One region of the Kitasatospora sp. NPDC051705 genome, then DNA from elsewhere that is predicted to be linked to it. Evidence: riboswitches for the same ligand, from Rfam matches in the RefSeq annotation. Region 1 holds a riboswitch; the other holds the start of a gene.
What was found. Region 1 has a riboswitch for thiamine pyrophosphate ahead of thiC (phosphomethylpyrimidine synthase ThiC). Riboswitches for the same ligand answer to the same signal wherever they lie in the genome.
Positions count from the first base shown of each region.

Region 2: linked by a shared signal. The riboswitch ahead of ACIA8Q_RS10610 (cytosine permease) and the one ahead of thiC (phosphomethylpyrimidine synthase ThiC) in region 1 are both predicted to bind thiamine pyrophosphate.

Region 1 is NZ_JBITCO010000028.1:48,846-52,474, reverse strand. It holds gene ACIA8Q_RS27815 (hypothetical protein) at 1-93, shown strand, start outside; gene thiC (phosphomethylpyrimidine synthase ThiC) at 206-2,038, opposite strand; TPP riboswitch at 2,034-2,169, opposite strand; gene ACIA8Q_RS27805 (DUF5326 family protein) at 2,343-2,543, opposite strand; gene tenA (thiaminase II) at 2,794-3,462, opposite strand; gene ACIA8Q_RS27795 (cupin domain-containing protein) at 3,555-3,629, opposite strand, start outside.
Region 2 is NZ_JBITCO010000006.1:194,668-198,296, reverse strand. It holds gene ACIA8Q_RS10615 (trypsin-like peptidase domain-containing protein) at 1-1,623, opposite strand, end outside; TPP riboswitch at 1,844-1,992, shown strand; gene ACIA8Q_RS10610 (cytosine permease) at 1,985-3,463, shown strand.

The sequences.
Region 1 (3,629 bases):
CCCACGGTCCTGAACGACCTGCTCGCCGGCCGCCCCCAGAACCTCTCCCCGGAGCGCAAACTCGGGCTCATCCGCGAGATCCTCGGGCTCTGACGCACACTCGGGCGATCCACGGGATTCCCCCTGCAGGCCCGGACGTTCGCGGGCGCCGCACCGGACGGCCCCTTCAGGGATCCCGGCGCAGCGCCCCGACACCCACCGTCAGTCAGTCCGCCAGCGGGAGGTAGACCCGGTTGCCCTGGGCCGCGAACTCCTCGGACTTGGCCTGCATGCCGGCCAGCGCCTCGGCGTCGAACCCGCTGGCGACGGCGGTGGAGCCGTCGCCGTGCTCGTCGCGGATCTTCTGGGAGATCTTCATCGAGCAGAACTTCGGGCCGCACATGGAGCAGAAGTGCGCGGTCTTGGCCGGCTCGGCGGGAAGGGTCTCGTCGTGGAACTCGCGGGCCGTCTCCGGGTCGAGGGCCAGGTTGAACTGGTCCTCCCAGCGGAACTCGAAGCGGGCGTCCGAGAGCGCGTCGTCCCAGGCCTGGGCACCGGGGTGGCCCTTGGCGAGGTCGGCGGCGTGGGCGGCGATCTTGTAGGTGATCACGCCGGTCTTGACGTCGTCGCGGTTGGGCAGGCCCAGGTGCTCCTTGGGCGTGACGTAGCAGAGCATCGCGGTGCCCCACCAGGCGATCATCGCGGCGCCGATGCCCGAGGTGATGTGGTCGTAGCCGGGAGCGACGTCGGTGGTGAGCGGGCCGAGCGTGTAGAACGGCGCCTCGTCGCAGATCTCCTTCTGGAGATCCATGTTCTCCCGGATCTTGTTCATCGGGACGTGGCCGGGGCCCTCGATCATCACCTGGACGTCGCGCTCGCGGGCGATCCGGCCGAGCTCGCCGAGGGTCTGCAGCTCGGCGAACTGCGCCTCGTCGTTGGCGTCGGCGATGGAGCCCGGGCGCAGGCCGTCGCCCAGCGAGAAGGTGACGTCGTAGGCCGCGAGGATGTCGCAGAGCTCCTCGAAGTTCGTGTAGAGGAAGTTCTCCTGGTGGTGCGCCAGGCACCAGGCGGCCATGATCGAGCCGCCGCGCGAGACGATGCCGGTCTTGCGGCGGGCGGTCAGCGGGACGTACCGCAGCAGCACGCCGGCGTGGACGGTCATGTAGTCGACGCCCTGCTCGCACTGCTCGATGACGGTGTCCCGGTACACCTCCCAGCTGAGCTCCTCGGCCCTGCCGTCGACCTTCTCCAGGGCCTGGTAGAGCGGCACCGTGCCGATCGGCACGGGGGAGTTGCGCAGGATCCACTCGCGGGTGGTGTGGATGTTGCGGCCGGTGGAGAGGTCCATGACGGTGTCGGCGCCCCAGCGGGTGGCCCAGGTCATCTTCTCCACCTCCTCCTCGATCGAGGAGGTGACGGCGGAGTTGCCGATGTTGGCGTTGATCTTCACCAGGAAGTTGGTGCCGATGATCGCCGGCTCCACCTCGGGGTGGTTCACGTTCACCGGGATGACGGCCCGGCCGCGGGCCACCTCGTCGCGCACGTACTCGGGCGCCAGCCCCTCGCGCAGTGCCACGAACTCCATCTCCGGGGTGATCACCCCCCGCTTGGCATAGGCGAGTTGGGTGACGGCGGCACCTCCGCGGCCGCGCAGCGGACGGCGCGGGCGGCCGGGGAAGACGGCGTCGAGGTTGCGCAGGTTCCCGCCGCGCGGCGAGGTGTGCTTGATGCCGTCGTCCTCGGGGCGCGCCTCCCGGCCGTCGTACTCCTCGACGTCGCCGCGCTGGCGGATCCAGGAGTCGCGCAGGGCGGGCAGGCCGCGCCGCACGTCGGGCTCGTAGGCGGCGTCGGTGTACGGGCCGGAGGTGTCGTACAGCGGGACGGTCCGGCCGTTGGTGAGCTGCACCTCGCGGTACGGGACCCGCAGATCGGGCCGGGACCCCTCGCGGTAGGCCTTGCGCCAGGCCGGGGTGGGGTAGCCGGTGCCCGCGCTGGTGACGGCGGAGCCGTCGGCGTCGGTGCTGCGGGCAGACTTCGGCTGTGCGTCGAACGTGGTCATCTGACCTCATACTCCCTACGCCGGCATTACCCGGTCCAGGTTCCTGCGGTCGACGCAGCCGTCGGTCCGTCCGTCGACGGTCCGGTCAGCGTCCTCTCAGCCCGGTGCTCCGAGCTCCCGCGTCCACAGGCGGTGTTGCCTGCACATGACGCCCAACACCGTAGCGAGCCGATCGCCGCAGGTCCAGAGGGGGTCCACGGACGGCGGGGCGGGACCGGCGGACCGGGCCCCCGGGCGCGCGGCGGCCGGGAACGCCGGAGGCCCGGTACCCCGCGCGGGGTACCGGGCCTCGGGGGTGCCGGTCTCAGCCCTTGGCGGCCTTCTTGACCAGGACCACCACGGCGGCGGCGATGCCGACCACCACCAGCACCTTGATCACGATCGCCAGCAGGGCGCCCACGACGCCGAAGACGAATCCCACGACGTTCCAGAGCAGCACCAGGACCAGCACCGGGATGACGATGTTGCGCACCCAGGAGGGCAGCGACTTCCAGAGCTCAGCCATGTCCGTTCCTTCTCTCCCCGTGGGGTCGGCTGCCTGTCCGGTGCCGTCTCCCGCTTGCTTTCGGTACTTCGATCGTACGGGGGCCGGGGTGCCGGAACGAGGGCCCGCAGCCCGGAGAGAACCCGGAGATCACCCCGACCCGGAGACCGGGGAAACCCTGGTCAGGGCCCGGGGAGGACTCCCGGACAGGCCCCCGGAGGAGCCCCCCGGGAGCGGCCCCGGAAGGCCCGGGCCGCGGTCCGGCCGGCCGTCAGACCGGCCAGCGCTCCCCGCGCCAGGCCGCGTCCCAGAACATCCACTCGTACCGCGAGGTGGTGACGAAGTGCTCGACCACGCGGCGCCGTTCGGCCGGGGACACCTCCTCGCCGAGCCGGTCGGTGAGCGCCAGCACCCGGCGCACCACGGACTGGAAGGCCTCGTCGCCGTACGTGGCGATCCACTTGGCGTACAGCGGATCGGGCGAGCCCTGGGCGAGCAGCGCCTCCCCGACCCGGGCGTAGATCCAGTAGCAGGGCAGCACCGCGCCGACCGCCTCGGCGAAGGAGCCGCCGTAGACGGTGGCCAGCAGGTAGCTGGTGTAGGCCCGGGTGGTGGGCAGCACCGGCTCGGCGGCGGCCTGTTCGGCGCTGTCGCCGAAGGCCGTCATGAACTCGGCGTGCATGCCCTGCTCCGCGGCCAGCGCGCCGACCGCGTCGTCGGCGAAGGCCCGCACGTCCGCCTCGCCGGGCGCCTTGGCGGCGCAGACCGCGAGCGCCCGGGCGTAGTCGCGCAGGTAGTGCGAGTCCTGGACGACGAAGTGGCGGAAGGCGGCGCGCGGCAGGGTGCCGTCGGTGAGGCCGCCGATGAAGGGGTGGGCGAGGATCTCGGCGTACACCGGCTCGATGGCCGCCCAGAGTTCTTCCGTCAGGCTCATGCTCATGCCCCGACCCTAAGGCGTGCCCCGTGGATCACCGCCGGGGCCGGTCGCCGGAGCCGGTGGCCGGGGCGGGCCCGGAGCGGCGGCCGGCCGGCTCAGGCCTCCGGCGGCGAGAACACCACCAGCACCCGGAGTTCCTCGGTGACGTGGTGGAAGCGGTGCGGGGTGCC
Region 2 (3,629 bases), on a different contig from region 1:
GAGCTTGGCGTAGACGGGCTTGCCGGTCTTGATCAGGGTGTCGGCGACCCACTTGGCCTGGTTGATCGGGATGGCGAAGCCGAGGCCGATGCTGCCGGCCCGGCCGTTGGCGGAGGCGTTGGACTGGATCGCCGAGTTGATGCCGACCACCGCGCCGCCGGAGTCGAGCAGCGGGCCGCCGGAGTTGCCGGGGTTGATCGAGGCGTCGGTCTGCAGGGCGTTCATGTAGGAGGACTGGCCGCCGGTCTCGTCGCCGGAGGCGACCGGGCGGTCCTTGGCGCTGATGATGCCGCTGGTGACGGTGGACTCCAGGCCGTACGGCGCACCGATCGCGATGGTGGAGTCGCCGACGTTGACCTTGTCGGAGTCGGCCAGCGGGAGCGGCGCCAGCTTGCTCTTCGGCGGGTTGTCGATCTTGACCACGGCGACGTCGTAGCCCTCGGCGTGGCCCAGCACCGAGGCGTTGTAGGACGTGCCGTCGGCGAACTTGACGGTGAGCTTGCCGCCGTTGAGGGTCGGCGCGACCACGTGGTTGTTGGTGAGGATGTGGCCCTCGGTGTCGAAGACGAAGCCGGTGCCGGTGCCGGACTCGCCGTTGCCCTGCGCCTTGATGGTGACGACGCTGGGCAGCGCCTTCTGCGCGATGCCGGCGATCGAGCCGGGGGAGGGCTCGTTCTTCTGGGTGTTGCTGGCCTGGACGGTGGTGCTGCGGTGGTCGTCCGCGGAGCTGCTGCCGTTGTTGTGGTCGGTGACCGCCACGCCCAGCGCACCGCCCGCCACGCCGGCGACCAGTGCGACGGCGGCGATCAGGGCGACCAGTCCGCCGCGCTTCCTGCGCGGGCGGTGCGGGCCGCCGGGGCCGCCGGGGTAGTCGGCCGGGTAGCCGAGCGGACCGCCCGGGCCGCCCGGGTAGCCGGCACCGCCGGTGGCGTCGTGGGAGGCGCCCCAGCCGCCGAGCGGCTGGCCGGCGCCGAACGGGTGGTGGCCGGGCGCGGGGTGCGCGGCGGGCACGCCGGGGGCGGGCGGCGGGCCGTACGGGTCGTGCGCGCCGGCGGCCGGGACGCCGTGGGTCGGCGTGGCGTACGGGTTGCCCAGCGGCGGGGCCTGGCCCTCGGCCACCGGCGCGAGCGGCGCCGCGGGGGCTGCCGGGGCCTGCGGCGCGGGCGGCAGCACCGGCGGCGGGGCGTCGAGGTAGCCGGTGGCGGGGTCGACGCCGGCGGACGGCGCCTCGACGGGGGCCACGGGGGCGGCCGGGGCCGCCTCCGGCGCGGGGACCTTGGTGAAGGCGACGGTGGGACGGTGCCCGCCCTCGGCCGGGACGCCCTCCGCGGCCGCGGCGGCGTCGGCCGCGGCCGGCTCGGGGGCGGGGGCGGCCTCGGGCTCGGGGACCCGGCCGAACGCCATGGTCGCCCGGTGCCCGCCCTCGGCCGGGGCGGCCGGGGAGTCGGCCGGGGCCGGCTCGGAGGCGGGGGCGGCGTCGGGCTCGGGGACCCGGCTGAACGCCATGGTCGGCTTGTGCCCGCCCGAGGCGGCGGGGTCGGAAGCGGGACCGCCCGCCCCCTGGGCGCCCGAGGGCTGCTCCCCCTGCGGCCCGGTGGGCCCAACCTCTCGCTCGGTGCTCACGGACGACCTCCATAGCTGACAGAACCAAGGACCATAGTTTTTCGCACAGTCGATTCGATTGCCGTAAGGACCCCTCTGAAGAACTCATAAGAATCCTTAGCCGGCGCAGACGGCCGACCCGGCGACGGAGGCTCCCCCACCTCCGCCGGGCGTCCCGCGATGCGGACGGCAGGGCCCCTGGCCTTGGCGTCCACCCCGGTGCCGGTTAGCCTGTCGCTCCAAACTGACACGCGGGAGCTTGGACCTTCCAGGCTGAGAGTGCGCTGGTCGACCGTACCGCCACGGCATCGTGGACGGACCGTCGAGGGGGCGCAGACCGCCGGAACCTGTCCGGGTAATGCCGGCGTAGGGAGTATCGGCCATGCCGCCTGCTTCGCCATCCTCTTCTTCGGGCGCGCCCGAGTCCAAGGGTTTCCCCGGGGCGACCGGGGACCTCCCCGGATCGTCCACGACCGTTCACGGCGACGCCGCCGGCGGCCCGGCCGGTTCCGGCACGGCGACCGCCGTCCTGGACCGCCCGGAGCGCGTCGAGGCGCCGCTGGTGCTGGACACCGAGCCGCCGCGCACGCTGCGCTTCCGCGACCACTTCGCGCTCTGGATGAACCTGGGCGTCAGCCTGATCGGCTTCTCCACCGCCGCCACCGTGCTCGGCGCCAAGGGCGGCGAGCTCTCGCTGGCCGCGGCGGTGACGGCGATCGTGGCCGGCACCGTGGTCGGCACCGCGATGCTCGGCGTGGCCGCCCTGATCGGGGCCCGGACCGGCGCCCCGGCGATGGCGAACCTGCGCGGGCTGTTCGGCACCCGGCTGTCGTACGTCCCGACGGTGCTGAACATCGTCCAGTGCGTCGGCTGGGGCGTCTTCGAGCTGCTGACGATCGCGGCGGGCGCCCAGACCGTCGCCCACACCGACGGCTACCGCTGGCTGTTCGTGCTGCTGGCCGGCGCGCTGACCACCGCGCTGACCATCTGGCCGCTCGGCTCGATCGCGGTGCTGCGCCGCTTCGTCGCGGGTGCCGTCGCCGTCGCGATGGTGTACTTCACCGTCCAGCTGGGCCGTCAGGGGGTGCCCGACCCGGGCGCCGGCAACTGGCACGGCTTCCTGGGCGCCACCGACATGATGATCGCGGTGTCGATCTCCTTCGTGCCGCTGGCCGCCGACTACACCCGGCACTCGCGCACCCCGCGCTCGGCGTTCTGGGGCAGCTTCTCCGGCTACACCGTCGCCCAGGTCTGGTGCTACGTGCTCGGCCTGATGGCGCTGCTGCAGTCCGACGGCGACCCGAACCGGATCTTCGACTCCTTCCTCGGCGTCTGGGCCGGCTGGCTGTTCCTGCTGGTGCTGGTGCTGCGCGAGACGGACCAGTCCTTCGCCAACGTGTACTCGACGGCGATGTCCGTGCAGAACCTGCTGCCGAAGGTGGACCGCCGGGTGCTGACCGGCGGGATCGGCCTGCTGATCACCGTCCTGGCGCTGCAGATCGACCGGTTCACCGACACCTACACCAACTTCCTCGGCCTGATCGGATCCGTCTTCGTGCCGCTGCTGGCGGTGCTCGCGGTGGACTACTTCCTCGGCGCCGGCCGGCACGGCTGGAACCTCTCCGCCGACGCCCCCTCCCGCTGGCTGATGCTGCTGCCGTGGGTGCTGGGCTTCGCGGTCTACCAGTTCATCGCGCCGACCCCGGTGGCCGGCTGGTGGACGGACTTCTGGACCTCCGCCCAGGAGTCGCTGCACTTCACCCCGCAGGAGTGGACCTCCGCCTCGCTGTTCGCCTTCCTGGTGCCCGCCCTGCTCACCTGGGCGCTCACCCCGCTGACCCGCCGGAACACGGCGGGCTGAGTCCGAGCGCGGCGGGCCGGGCAGGCCGCGCTGCCGGGGGCGTCCGGAGCCTGACGGGCCGGGCCGCCGGGGCCCGGAACCGCCCCCGCCGACGGCCCCGCCCACCGAAGACGGCCCCACGGGTTGGGGCCGTCTTCGTCTCCGCGTCACTTCGGCCGCCTATCGT